DNA from 2 places in the Shewanella acanthi genome. Region 2 is predicted to be linked to the other one. Evidence: predicted binding sites of a transcription regulator. Region 2 holds the regulator's gene; the other holds the start of a gene.
What was found. The regulator FliA, encoded in region 2, starts transcription of late flagellar genes. The targets are predictions, from matches to a motif close to CTAAAGNTNNNNNNNNNNNNGCCGATA.
Positions count from the first base shown of each region.

Region 1: a site for FliA is predicted at 5,249-5,275, ahead of pomA (flagellar motor protein PomA). Genes of this name have one in related genera too.

Region 1 covers NZ_CP080413.1:2,791,789-2,799,343, forward strand. Annotated here, with positions in the region: gene K0H61_RS12145 (alpha/beta fold hydrolase) at 1-320, opposite strand, end outside; gene K0H61_RS12150 (transcriptional regulator GcvA) at 301-1,212, opposite strand; gene K0H61_RS12155 (hypothetical protein) at 1,389-1,637, shown strand; gene thiI (tRNA uracil 4-sulfurtransferase ThiI) at 1,727-3,181, opposite strand; gene K0H61_RS12165 (flagellar motor protein MotB) at 3,394-4,320, opposite strand; gene pomA (flagellar motor protein PomA) at 4,324-5,091, opposite strand; gene xseB (exodeoxyribonuclease VII small subunit) at 5,405-5,644, shown strand; gene ispA ((2E,6E)-farnesyl diphosphate synthase) at 5,647-6,528, shown strand; gene dxs (1-deoxy-D-xylulose-5-phosphate synthase) at 6,550-7,555, shown strand, end outside.
Region 2 covers NZ_CP080413.1:1,252,362-1,259,916, reverse strand. Annotated here, with positions in the region: gene K0H61_RS05690 (chemotaxis protein CheA) at 1-1,318, opposite strand, end outside; gene K0H61_RS05685 (protein phosphatase CheZ) at 1,334-2,071, opposite strand; gene cheY (chemotaxis response regulator CheY) at 2,085-2,468, opposite strand; gene K0H61_RS05675 (RNA polymerase sigma factor FliA) at 2,516-3,229, opposite strand; gene K0H61_RS05670 (MinD/ParA family protein) at 3,222-4,103, opposite strand; gene flhF (flagellar biosynthesis GTPase FlhF) at 4,108-5,517, opposite strand; gene flhA (flagellar biosynthesis protein FlhA) at 5,529-7,555, opposite strand, start outside.

The sequences.
Region 1 (7,555 bases), 1.5 Mb from region 2:
GATTTACCCATGAGTACCACACGCTTAACGCCCGATTGCGCGTTGGCTATGTCTAACATCTCGGTAAAACAGGCGAGCAACTTGGGCGCTCTATCGGGCGGGCGTTTTTTTCCGTCAATCGCATTGGCCTGCATATAGGGAAAATTAAAGCGCATCACGCGATAGCCCTTAGTAGCTAATCCCTTTGCCATTTGCAGCATAAAGTCAGAATCGCGATTCGCTCCTGCCCCATGGGCAAATAGGATCAACGTCTCGCTAGGCTCGCCATCAAAGATATAGGCGGACTCTTCACTATTTATATTATCCGGGTAACAACTCACTACGGGACTCCTCGGCGAACATATCTAGCATCCATTCCCTAAACGCGACCACTTTACCTAGCTCGGCATGATTTTGCTGACACACCAAATAGTAGGCATCTTTACTGACCAACACCTCTTGGAATGGACACACTAAACGGCCCGCCTTGATATCGGGTCTAGCTAATACGCTATAACCTAACGCAACACCTTGGCCATGGGCAGCCGCCTGCAACACCAAGGATGAATGACTGAATATCGGCCCCTGATTCACATTAATATCATTAATCCCACATTGTCTAAACCAAGCCTGCCAATCGTGGCGGCTCATGTCGTGCAGTAGGGTGTGATGTTTTAAATCTTCAGGCTTTGAAAGCGGCTTAGGACCATTAAGTAACATGGGTGAACACACGGGAATAAGCACTTCATTACGCAACTTATCGGCACGTAGCCCTGGCCAATTGCCCAGACCATAATAAATCGCCACATCCACGTCGTCGGTCAAAGAACTCGCTTCGCTATCCACGGCTTTAATACGCACGTCGATATCGGGATTCTTTTCACTAAACTTAGACAGACGCGGTACAAGCCATTGAATTGCAAAACTAGGCGACATACTTACTGTTAAGGAACCAATCGCGCTACGGGCTAACAGTCTGTCGGTAGCATCGGTGAGTTGAGTAAAGATATCTTTAATATCGAGGAAATAGCTCTGCCCCTCTTCAGTGAGTAACAATGAGCGGTTCTTTCGACGAAATAATTTTAATCCGAGAAAGTCCTCTAATGCCTTAATTTGGTGACTCACCGCAGCCTGGGTGACAAACAATTCTTCCGCGGCTCGAGTAAAGCTCAAATGCCTAGCGGCAGCCTCGAAAGCTTTTACCGCATTGAGGGGGGGCAATCGTCTTGACATAGTGATCTCTATCGCATTTTTTAATTAGTTTTTCTAATCCTTATTGTTACATTTAATCGTTTGTAAAAGCCAGCCGTTTTGGTTAAATTTTGCGCCGTTGAAACACTTAGGTTGGACAGTCTCGAAATGGTGATGGGAATGTCTGACAGAAATTTTATGTCAGCCCGGAGGCGACGATGACCAATTTAAAATCTCTTTTTGCAGTAACAATACTGACTTTACTGAGCGTAAACGTTAGCGCAGCGGCGCTCAGTAACGGCAGCACTATCAATGCTGAAATTACCATAGATACCGCCGATTTGCAGGCAAATATTCAAGCAGAACTGAATGACACTATGGCGCAGATGCACCGCGAAGCCCTGCAGGAGCCCACGCTGCTGATTGCTGATGATACAGAGATGAATGAGCAAGTTTTGACCAAATAATTTAAACGGTCTAATCCTCAAATACAAAAAAAGCCGCATCTTTATGCGGCTTTTATTTATCTAAATTGTATTACCGAGAGCGAAATCGCCTAAGGGCGATACACCTTCACATTGTGATAGCCCTGCTCAATCAGGTACAAGGCCTGCAATTTGCTCATCACGCCGCGTTCACAATAGAGCAGATAAGTCTTTTGCTTATCGAGATCGGCAAATTGGGTCGCTAACTTGAAGAATGGAATACGCTTGATTTCAACGCCGTCGATTTCAAGCGGCTTATTCTCTTCTTCCTCAGGAGCACGAATATCAATCACCACTTCGTTAGTATCGATAGCGACTACGGTTTCGGTTTCAGTGATACGCGTATTCATTTGATCTGCTATCTCCCTGATATCAATCGCAACAGCTTGTTCTACGATACGGTCAATCAAGTCCTCGGAGAACTTAGTTTCCTCAGCCTCAACCTTAGCCAGTACCGCTTTAACCGTCGGTTTTTGTGAAATCACGCCGCAGTACTCAGGCATCGATTTAGCGAAATCCTCAGTACCAATACGGCGACATTCGTTGATGATGTCCTGCTTATCCATGGCGATCAATGGACGCAAAATCAACATGTCAGTGCAGCGGTCGATAACATTTAGGTTGGTCAGGGTTTGGCTCGATACTTGACCTAAGCTTTCACCGGTGACAATCGCTTGGATACCCATGCGCTCAGCAATACGCGCCGCAGTGCGCATCATCATGCGCTTAAGCACCACGCCCATTTGACCGTTGTCAATCTTCTCTAAAATCTCGGCAACCACAGGCTCAAACGGTACCGACACAAACTTCACCTTGTGGGACTCACCGTAGGTTTTCCACAGATGATAGGCAACCTGCTTAACCCCAATTTCGTGCTGCGCGCCACCTAGGTTAAAGAAACAGTAATGGGTACGGGCCCCCTTCTTGATGAACTGATAGCTCGAAACGCCGGAGTCAAACCCGCCCGAAATTAAGGACAACACATCTTCCTGTGTCGCCATTGGGAAGCCACCTAAGCCTTCGATACGTTTAGTTACCATGTACAGTTTATCGCCCTCAATTTCGAGGTTAACTGTCACTTCAGGGTTCTTTAAACGCACGCCTACGGCATCGGTAAACTGATTTAAACCACCACCCACATAACGTTCCACTTCGATGGAGTTAAAATCGTGGTCGCCAGTACGTTTTACACGTACACAGAAGGTTTTGCCAGCAATTTGGTCACGGTAAACGGGCAGCACTTGCTGATAAATATCATCGACCGAAGTAAAACTGTATTCGTCCACTTGAACCACGTGGGCAATACCAGGAATGCATGCTAAACGCTCACCAAAAGCCTGAGCTAATTCAGGTTTATCCTTAGGCACCTTAACCCAAATACGGTCCCATTGACGTTGCACTTTGGCCTCTTCGTCAACTTTCTTGAGTACGTTACGGATATTGGTTTCAAGCATTTTGGTGAAGCGCATGCGTACCGGCTTGCTCTTCATCATGATTTCTGGGTACAGCTTTACAATAAACTTCATGGGATTTCCGCGGGCAATTTTGTAAACAGCAAAATTGGTTAAAAGAATAATCAGGCGATTATAACAAACTCACCGCGATTGGCGCACCTGTTTCGGCACTTCAGCCCCTCAAGACCTGAGCTGAAGCACACTTGAACTTATAGTCAAAAACCACCAATAAAAAAAGCCATGCGTTGTAGCACGGCTTGTTCTGCTCAAAAATTACTTTGCGGTTAGGGCGAATTCCCTACTTGGATCTCTTCTGACTCCTTGGCCTTCCCCTGCTCGATAGCAATTTCTACGCGACGGTTGCGGGCACGGCTGTCAGGTGAATCATTGGGCACGAGTGGATTATTTGACGCCATGCCCACCACTTTTAATCTTTTAGAGTCAAAGCCTTTAACCTGTAATAGCACATCGGCCACCGCAACAGCACGCTTACTAGAGAGATCCCAGTTAGAGCTATAAAGTTCATCACTGATAAGCATATCATCGGTGTAACCCGATACTGTGATAATGCCTGGCACATCCTTAAGCAACTCACCCACTGAGCGAACTACTGGTTTGAATCTTGGCTGCAGGAAGCCCGAACCCGAGGCAAAGGACCCCTTCTCACGGATACGGATAATAATTTGCTGACCCAAGGATTCTATTTCAATCGCGCCGTCAATAATCTCTTTGTTGAGTTCTTCGGCCATTTTTTTGACCTGCTGATTGATTTTTTCCTGAGCGGCAGAGGCATCAGCCTTGACAGCATCGGCACTTTCCTGAGCGGTGGCACTCGCCTCACCACCACGCTGGGAACCATTCTGCTCCTGTACTCCGCCAGAGCTTTCATCCTGCCCGGCTTGATAATCGAGTACAGGTTCGGTCATCTCGTTGGTTTGTTGGTTAATGATTTCAATCGGCGTAGGATCGGGGCGACCTGGGCGAAACTCCAGTGCAATCACCGAAGTACCCTTAGGAATGTCTTTGACTTCGACCTTATTTTGCACACCGAAGGCATACTTCATCGAGCCTGCAATTTGCTTAAACTTAAGCACGTCCATTTCGGAGAAGGATAACAACAACACAAAAAAGCACAGCAGAAGTGACATTAAGTCAGCAAATGTAGCCAGCCAGAGCGGGGCTCCCGGTGGTGGACAGTTGCACTTAGCCATGGACTATTCCCCGTCCGTCGTATCGACTTGGCGCTGTTTTTCAGCCAAATAATTCTTTAAGAAACCTTCGATCACCCTTGGGTTTTGGCCATCTTGAATCGCTAGCACCGCATCCATAATAAGATTACGGTTAAGCATTTCTTCGCCCATGCGCAAACTCAACTTATCCGCAATCGGAATACACACCATATTTGCCAGCATAGCGCCATAGAGCGTGGTTAACAGCGCAACCGCCATCGAAGGGCCAATAGATTTGGGATCGGACATATTGGACAACATGGCAACCAACCCCACAAGTGTACCAATCATCCCCATCGCAGGCGCCACATCACCAAAGGATCTAAAAATGGAAATACCATTGCGATGGCGCTCTTCGGTTAAAGCAATGTCCTTCTCAAGTGCAGCGCGCACAACTTCACCATCATGCCCGTCTACCAACATGTCGACGGCTTTTTGCATAAAGCTATTGGAGATCTGCGCTTCTTCGAGGGCCAGAAAGCCACCTTTACGAGCCGCATCGGCCATGGTCACTGATTGTTCGATGAGATCTTCTGGTTTATCAATTTTGAAGGTAAAAGCTTTCACCGCGATTTTAACCGCGCCGAAAAACTGCTTTAAATTGAATTTCATCATCACAACGAAAAAGGAGCCACCGAAGACAATGAGAATGGAAGCCACATCGACGAAAATCATCAAGCCACCGCTTGAAATCATCGCCCAAAGGATAAACCCTAGGCCCCCAATAAGTCCTATTAGTGTTGCTAAATCCACAACGGCTCCTCAATATCCGGTATAAACGACATCATACTGACTCTATTAGTAAAATAATACCGATGTTATCCATACCGGCTAACATTCCCCAAATTACCTGAGCCTTATCCCTCTGATGCGAAAAGATGACCATAAACAAAATGCTGTTATTGTTAGTTATCGGACAAGCCCACAGCAAGTTTAGCGACAATTTAAATTTTCTGAAAAAAATTCAGCAACAAAGCGTGCTATTGAGCAAATATCCAGCGTCTGAATTTGACCCTTGAGCCGCCCTGATATACCTTGTGTCCGCTCTTTCAAAGGAATTATTAACGTGGCTAAGAAACCCGAAAATCTCAGTTTTGAAGAATCCCTTGGCGAACTCGAGCGCATTGTAGCCGAACTAGAACAGGGCGATGTGTCCCTCGATGATGCGTTAAAACAATTCGAGCGCGGGATAAATTTAGTCCGAAACAGCCAAGCCAAACTCGAACAAGCCCAACAAAAAGTGGCCATTCTACTTAAACAAGATGAAAATGCGCCGCTGTCTCCCTATGTCGTTGAGGGCGAATAAGCGTGTTAGCCGATGCCATTAAAACCTATCAACAACGCGTTGATGCCCAATTAACAGCGCGTTTCACTACGCTCGAAGAGGTTGCACCCAAGCTCAAAGCCGCCATGACCCATGGCGCCCTGCTCGGCGGTAAACGCATTCGCCCCTTCCTCGTTTATAGCGTTGGACAGATGTTTGGGGTGGAGCTTGAAAAACTCGACGCCTGCGCCGCAGCTATCGAGTGTATTCATGCCTACTCGTTAATCCATGACGATTTACCCGCTATGGACGATGACGACTTGCGCCGCGGTCAACCAACGGTGCATATTGCATTCGATGAAGCCACCGCCATTTTAGCCGGTGACGCGCTGCAAACTTTAGCTTTTGAAATTATCACCGAATCCATTCCTGGCATTCGCAGCGAACAACAGCTTGCCATGGTAAAAGTCTTGGCCAAAGCCTCGGGTTATCGCGGCATGTGTGGCGGCCAAGCCATCGATTTAGCCTCAACTAATAAGCAAATCGATCTTAAGGCCTTAACCCAGTTACATAATTTAAAAACCGGTGCGCTGATTAGCTGTGCCGTTGAATTGGCGTTAATTGTAGCCGACGCCAATCAGGCTGAAGCTGAATCGATGAGGGCATTCGCCCATGCAATTGGATTAGCCTTCCAAGTTCAGGACGATATTCTTGATATCACAGCCACTACCGAGGAGCTTGGTAAGCCTCAAGGTTCTGATTTGGAATCGAACAAGAGTACCTTTCCGCAACTGCTTGGATTAGAAGGGGCTCAAGACACTGCCGAGCAACTCATCCAAGAAGCACTATCAGCGCTGGCAAAATTGCCATACAATAGTCAGTTAATTGCAGACTTCGCACGCTATATCATTGAGCGAAGAATATAAAAAGAGACGAAGTATCTCGCTATGAGTTTGGACATTTCCCAGTTTCCCGTGTTGGCGCAGGCCAATACTCCAAATGAACTCCGCCAACTTCCTCAGGCCCTGTTACCCCAATTGGCCGATGAACTGCGGGAGTTTCTCCTTAAGTCTGTTGGCATGTCCAGCGGACACTTTGCCTCAGGCCTAGGTACGGTTGAACTGACCGTGGCCTTGCATTATGTGTACAACACTCCCTTCGATCGTTTGATTTGGGACGTTGGCCACCAGGCGTATCCCCATAAAATCCTGACAGGTCGTCGGGACAGAATGCACACCATTCGCCAAAAGAACGGTTTGCACCCATTCCCATGGCGAGAAGAAAGTGAATACGACACCTTCAGCGTGGGTCACTCAGGTACGTCTATCAGTGCGGCACTGGGTATGGCCGTTGCCGCCGAAAAAGAGCAAGCTGGCCGTAAAGTGGTTGCTGTGATTGGCGATGGCGCAATGACAGGCGGCATGGTGTTCGAAGCCATGAACCATGCTGGCGATCTGCATAACGATATGCTGATGGTACTTAACGACAACGAGATGTCGATTTCAGAAAACGTCGGCGCACTCAATAATCACCTCGCGCAGTTGATGTCAGGTCGTCTTTACACCACCATCCGTGAAAGCAGTAAAAAAGTCCTTAAGGGCATGCCTGTTATCAAGGAAATGGCTAAGCGTACCGAAGAGCACCTCAAGGGCATGGTCGTACCCGGCACCTTGTTTGAAGAATTAGGTTTTAACTACATCGGCCCTATCGATGGCCATGATGTAGACGCACTGGTTGAAACCCTGCGCAATATGCGTAACCTCAAGGGCCCGCAGGTTTTGCATATCATGACCAAAAAAGGGCGTGGTTATGAGCCTGCTGAGAAAGACCCTATCGGTTGGCACGCAGTGCCAAAATTCGACCCATCACAATTTAAAAAGCCTGCCACTAAACCTGGCCTGCCGACTTTCTCGCAGGTCTTTGGCAAATGGCTTTGTGATATTGCGGCGAAGG
Region 2 (7,555 bases):
GACCAAATACCTTTTTAATCGGTTGCATGCGCGTCTTCATGACAGCGCCTTGCAGATCTGCGGTCACTAAATCCAAATTCGCTAAAGCCTTAGACATTTCCTCATCATCACGGCTTATCCCAAGGCTTAGCAGCCGATTACGCACTAGTACTAACTCACCCACCATATTCATGATTTGGTCGAGCCTTGCAGTATCCACGCGTACGGTTGTTTCCCCCTGGGGAGCATTTGTAGAAGCGCCCCCGACTTTTGCTGGTGCTTTTTCGGCAACGGCAACTTCTGTCTTGGGAGCAACAGCTGGCGGAGTGACTGCAGCTGGCGCAGGGGTAGCTTTTGGCTGCACTGCCGCGTTTTGAGCAGGGGCCTTAGTGCTCGCCTCTGGAGTCGATTTTGTTGCGACACCACCCACTTTAGGTTTAGCGGGAGCCCCGCCTTTACCATGTAATTCATCCAGTAAACGCTCGAATTCATCCTCAGTGATTTCATCGGCGTCAACAGGCGTTGCTGCAACGGGCACAGGTTCAGCCTTTGACGCTGCAGGAGCATCAACTTTACCACTAAATTTTCCAGAGCCATGCAGCTCGTCGAGCAACGCTTCAAATTCATCGTCGGTGATATCATCACTCGAGCTCACAGCAGCTTGAGATGCCACTTTATCGATATCACTCGTTTGACGATCGGCGGCTTTGCTCTCAGCCTGCGCCTTAATACCAGGTCCCTTACCCGCACCGTGCAGGGCATCGAGCAGGGCTTCAAACTCAGCTTCATCGATTTCGTCAATACTCGCCTCATCGGTCGCGCTAGACTCCACGGGCATTTTGTCATCAGCTTCAGCTTCGACCACAGCTTCGATAATGGGCTCTGGCTGATGTTCAACCACGGGTTCTATGTCAACAACGGCGGCTTGACCGAGTTCAGAGGGCAACGGCTCACCCGAACTTAACAATTTTAAGCGAGCAAGCAGACTTGGATCGGCGGGGTCCTGCTGCTCACCCTGTTGGGTCTGGGCGAACATCGTATTGATGGCATCGACAGCCTGCAGAATGATATCCATCAATTCGGCACTGACACTGCGCTTACCGGTACGAAGAAGATCGAAGGTGTTTTCTGCCTCATGGCAGACATCCACCATGGGCGTCAGACTTAAAAAACCTGCGCCGCCTTTAACCGTATGAAAGCCTCTGAAAATCGCATTCAGTAAGTCGGTGTCGTCAGGATTATTTTCAAGGGCAACTAACTGCTCCTGAAGCAGTTCTAAAATCTCACCCGCTTCAATCAAAAAGTCCTGGAGTATCTCTTCATCCACATCAAAAGCCATCAACTTGACTCCCAGTTAGAAACCCAAACTCGATAACAAATCATCCACTTCGTCTTGGCCTGTGACCACATCTTGACGAAGTTCTGCATTCAATATCGGCCCTTCGGCTTCAATATTATTTTTCTGCCTGACAGGACTATCATTTATCGGTTGATCACCAAATACCGTCAGCATAGAGACCAGATTGTTTTCAACTTCCATGACGAGATCGATTACGCGGCGGATCATCTGCCCAGTGAGATCCTGAAAATCCTGCGCCATCAGAATTTGGTTCAGTAATTCGCGCAACCGATTGGAATCCAACTCACTACGGGACATCAAATGCTGCACATCGTGGCAAAGTACTTTAAAGTCACTGAGCGCGATTTCGCGGCGCATCAATTTTTCCCACGACGGCATCACTTGCTGAATATTAGCCGTTAATGCATTCGCCAATGGCAGACACTCTTCCACTGCATCCATGGTTTTATTGGCTGCCTGCTCTGTCATATCAATGACATAGCTTAATCGTTCCTTCGCATCTGGAATTTCAGTATTAGTCAGCTCGACTAAACGGTTATCGACTTGGAAATCCATCAAGGCGCTGTGGAGTTGACGGGTCAATTTACCGACCTCATCAAACAGGTCCCTTTGGAGTGGAGCGGCAAGCTCCCTTAGGAAATCATCGGCTTGAGTCTGTTGTTTAGCGCTTAGCAGTTCAACTAGATGCTGAGCTTGCTCAAGCGAAATGAGCCCTGATGTGTGTGACTTCATAGCTCATCCCTGCTTAAGCAAGTCGTTCGAATATCTTGTCTAACTTCTCTTTTAATGTCGCTGCCGTAAATGGCTTAACCACGTAGCCATTTACCCCAGCTTGAGCTGCGGCAATGATTTGTTCACGTTTAGCCTCTGCGGTTACCATCAACACAGGTAAATGCTTTAGGGAGTCATCTGCACGAATTGCTCTTAATAAATCAATCCCTTGCATCCCTGGCATATTCCAGTCTGTAACCACAAAATCAAAATCCCCTTTCTGCAGCATAGGCAAAGCGGTTGAGCCATCGTCTGCTTCTTGGGTATTGTTAAAGCCCAAGTCTCGCAACAAGTTCTTGATGATACGTCTCATTGTCGAAAAGTCGTCAACGATGAGAATCTTCATATTCTTGTCCAAGGTTTCCTCCGGTGAGCTAACATTTTGAGCTCAAAGTAATAATTATATTATGTCCAGTGCTTGAGCTTGCCTTTGAGTCGCAACATGGCCTGACTTAATATCTGGCTGACACGGGACTCACTTACCTCAAGAATGGCGCCAATTTCTTTTAAATTCAATGCTTCATCGTAGTACAACGACAGAACTAGCGCATCTCTTTCAGGCAATAACTTAATTGCTTCCACCAGCGCGGTATGAAACTGGCTCTCAGCCAATTGCTCAAAGGTGCCATCGCCGACGTGATCCTCGGCGGTTAAGATATCCTCAGAAACGCCAAGATCTTCTATCCCTATGATTTTACCTACAGAAACATCATTGAGAATATGATGGTACTCCGCAAGCGTCATATCAAGTTTTTCGGCGATTTCTGTGTCCCGTGCATCACGACCGAGCACCTGCTCGAGCTCATCGATGGCTTGGGCAACGCGACGATTGTTACGATGGACAGAACGAGGTACCCAATCACCCCGACGGATTTCATCCAGCATCGCCCCGCGAATACGTATGCCGGCAAAAGTCTCAAACTTTGCACCTTTGCCGCCATCAAATTTCGACGATGCTTCTAAGAGGCCCATCATCCCAGCTTGCAGTAAATCATCGAGCTGCACTGAGGCGGGTAATCTGGCGAGCAAATGATGTGCAATTCTTTTAACCAACGGTGCATACTGTTCAACGATAGATGATTTATTGTTTAAACAAGTATACGCAGCGGCTTTATTCACTCGTTTTTTCCTCTTGCATATTTGGTCGCTGAACTAATCGCTCAACGAAAAATTCCAAATGTCCGCCGGGTTGTTGCGGCACAGGCCAGCTCATAATTTTATTTGCCAGTCCCTGATACGCAATCGCCGCTGGAGACTTAGGAAAAGCCTCGACGACTAATTTCTGCTTTCGCACAGATTTACGCAGATTTTCATCAAATGGAATGGTTGCGACAAGTTCAAGTGCGACATCTAAAAATCTGTCGGTCACTTTACTGAGTTTAGCAAATAATTCCATACCTTCGCGCAAACTGCGGACCATATTGGCGACAATTTTGAAGCGGAACACACCATGCTCACGGCTGAGAATTTTAATGAGTGCATAGGCGTCGGTAATTGAGGTAGGCTCGTCACACACCACGATGAGCACGTCCTGCGAGGCGCGTGAAAAACTGAGCACCATATCGGAAATACCCGCTGCGGTATCAACAATTAAAATGTCGAACTGGGTGCGCATTTCACTGAATGCACGAATTAGGCCTGCATGTTGCGCAGGGCTTAACTCCACCATCGCCTGAGTACCTGAGGTTGCTGGCACTATGCCAATCCCCTTAGGGCCACGGACGATAATATCGTCTAATTCCGCATCGCCAGACAATACGTGGGAGAGATTACGTTCAGCGCGGATCCCTAACATGACATCGACGTTTGCTAAGCCAAGGTCAGCATCAAGCACTAACACGCGCTTGCCCTTTTCGGCTAATGCCACAGCAGTATTGATGGATACACTGGTTTTACCCACGCCACCTTTACCACCCGTCACCGCGATTACTTTCACTTTTTCGTTATAGGGTTGATTCATCATACGTAAACCACTTGCTTGATCCAGGGTCATAACTCTACTCAAATGCACAGGTCAAATTATCTGACCACGCTGTGTCTTGTAATGCTTGTTGTTCGGTTCCATCTAATGCCGATAAAGCTTGTTCAGCTAACATAAAGGTATCGGCAACCTTCATATCCTCAGGCACACGCTGCCCATCGGTGACATAACTTAACGGCAGTCCACTTTGGATCAATACACTCAATGCGCCTGCAAGTGATACCGATTCATCGAGTTTAGTCAGTACCACACCAGATAGTGTAATGCGCTTAAAATGATTCACCGCATCCTGCAACACTCGGCGCTGCCCTGTTGCTGACAGTACCAGATAACTCCGGATAGGTATTCTGCTATTTGCAGTTAAATTATCAAGTTGCTGATAAAGACGCATATCACGCTGCCCCATACCCGCGGTATCTATCAATACTAGCTTGCGATTTCTAAACTGATATAGGATCTGCTCTAATTCATTTAAATCATGAGCTTGTTTGACTGGACACCCCATAATCTTGCCGTAGGTCGCCAGCTGCTCATAGGCACCAATTCGGTAATGGTCGGTAGTGATCAAGGCAACTTGATCCGCGCCATGGTGCGCGGCAAAGCGAGCCGCTAATTTGGCAAGGGATGTGGTTTTACCCACACCAGTTGGGCCAACTAAGGCGACTACACCGCCCTGTTTTACAATATCATCACCTTGATTATCCAGCATATTAGCAAGACTTTGCGGCAGAGCGCGCACCAATTCCGCAGGCGTGTAATGCTGACTTAACGCCGCTAATTTTGCCGCGACCGCTGGGGAAAATTCGGCTTCTAACAGTTTGGATTCGAGCATTGCGCCCACGGGGTCGATTCGCTTCTTATGCTCTGACATCAAAGATGACACTTGGTGAGTCAGTAGATTACGTAAAGATGCTAACTCATCACGCATCGCTTCGATTTCGGCACTTTGTTTATGACTGCTCTGTGGTTTATGACTGCTTTGTGATTTGTTATCAAAACCAGATGCCATTTCACGGCGGTCAACCTTAGGTGCAGCTGGCGCTTCTAGGCTCTTAGCCCATGAAGGTAATTCTTCATCTTGCTGTTTATAGGATAATTGCTGATTTAAGCGACTTTGTTGTTTTTCCAGCAGTGCCAGCAAAGAATCCGCTGGTGCAGAAGGCTTAACACGACTCTCCGCTTTAATTGGGGCTTTCATAGGAGCTGCGCCTAGTGAAACTAAATCATCACTGACATCGTCCATAAAGGTTGGGGCATTATTGGTGGTTGCCTTAGCTTTAGGTTCGTCATAATCAACCGCCGCAACGATTTCGATGCCGCCGTTGACTTTTTTATTCGACATGATGACTGCATCTGAGCCGAGTGTATCTTTCACTTGAGCCAGTGCAGCACGCATATCTTTGGCAAAAAAACGTTTAATCTTCACTTATGCGTCCTCTACTGGCCGACGGCAGATACAATACGTATTTGTTTTTCGTCGGGGATTTCTTGATAAGAAATCACTCTAAGGTTCGGAATAGTATATTTAACGAAGCGAGACAGAGTCGCACGTAACATACCAGAAGTCAGCAAGATGGCGGGTTGACCAACCATTTCTTGCTTTTGCGCCGCAGAAGCTAGCGATTGCTGCATGCGCTCCGCAAGACCGGGTTCGATATTTGGCCCCTCGCCGCCGGTTGCTTGCATTGACTGATGCAACATCTGTTCCAACTCTGGCGCCAAAGTAATGACGGGAATTTCCAATTCTGGGCCGGAGATTTCTTGAACTATCATGCGTTTCAATGCGATACGCACTGCTGCGGTCAACACTTCGGTGTCGGTACTCTTAGTGCCGTATTCTAACAAAGTTTGCACTATGGTACGCAAGTCTCTAACCGAAACTCCTTCATTTAATAGGTTTTGCATCACTTTTACGACGCTACCCAGTGGCATCACATCGGGGATAAAGCCATCCACCAATTTAGGAGAATGCCTTGCAAGCATATCCATCAGTTGTTGCACTTCTTCATAACCAAGGAGTTTGGCCGCATTGTTGGTGAGCAGCTGACTGATATGCGTTGCCACGACAGTCGCCGCATCCACTACTGTATAACCTAGGGTTTGGGCGTGCTCACGTAGCTCAGGCGCAATCCACACCGCTTCAAGGCCAAACGCAGGGTCACGGGTTTCGATGCCATCAAGCTTGCCATACACTTGGCCAGGGTTGATTGCCAGCTCGCAGTCGTGGCGAATATCGGCCTCTCCCACAACCACGCCCATTAACGAAATCCGGTAGGCATTAGGGGATAAATCCAGATTGTCGCGAATATGCACTGCAGGTACTAGGAAGCCCAGTTCCTGCGAGAGTTTTTTACGCACGCCTTTAATACGGCTCAGTAGCTCACCACCTTGGCCTTTATCGACAAGCGGAATGAGGCGGTAGCCAACTTCAAGGCCAATGGTATCAACGTGGTGAACATCATCCCAACTAAGCTCTTTTGGCTCTCTATCCTGTCTTTCGGCAGGTCCAGATTTCACTTGCTCTAACGCTTTTGTACGCTTGGTTTCATTACGTTTAAACACGAAATAAGCGGCACCAGCCGTTACAGCCGCAAAACTTAAAAACGCAATATGCGGCATACCTGGCACTATACCCATCACAAACAACAGGCCGGCGGCAATACTCAGGGACTTATGACTGTCAAACATCTGACTGATCAGCATCTGCCCCATATCACCAGACTCATTCTGACGGGTTACCATCAAGGCCGCAGCGATGGATAACAGCAACCCCGGAATTTGAGCGACTAAGCCATCACCAATCGTTAACAGCGTATAAATTTCAACGGCTTGAGTAAAAGTCAGTCCATGTTGGACAATACCAATAATGAAACCACCGAGGATGTTAATCAGCAAAATCATGATCCCAGCAATGGCATCACCTTTTACGAATTTTGACGCACCGTCCATCGCGCCGTAAAAGTCCGCTTCACGGGTCACTTCGGCGCGGCGAGCACGGGCCTGATCCTGATTGATAATCCCAGCGTTGAGATCGGCGTCAATCGCCATTTGCTTACCGGGCATCGCATCTAAAGTAAAGCGAGCACTTACCTCGGCGATACGACCAGCGCCCTTAGTCACCACGGCAAAGTTGATAATAATCAGAATGATGAAGACGACTAGACCTACGGCATAATTACCGCCAATCACCACAGAGCCGAAGGCCTCAATCACCTTACCCGCCGCATCGCCACCATTATGACCTTCGAGTAATACGACGCGGGTCGAGGCGACGTTAAGTGCAAGTCTAAGCAAGGTTGCTACAAGCAACACAGTAGGGAAGGCGGCAAAATCTAAAGGTCTATCGGTATAAATCGCCACCAGCAAGACAATCAGCGCCAGTGCGATGTTAAATGAAAAGAGGACGTCGAGTAGAAATGGCGGGATGGGCAAAACAATCATAGCCAGTGCGGCGAGCACTAGCA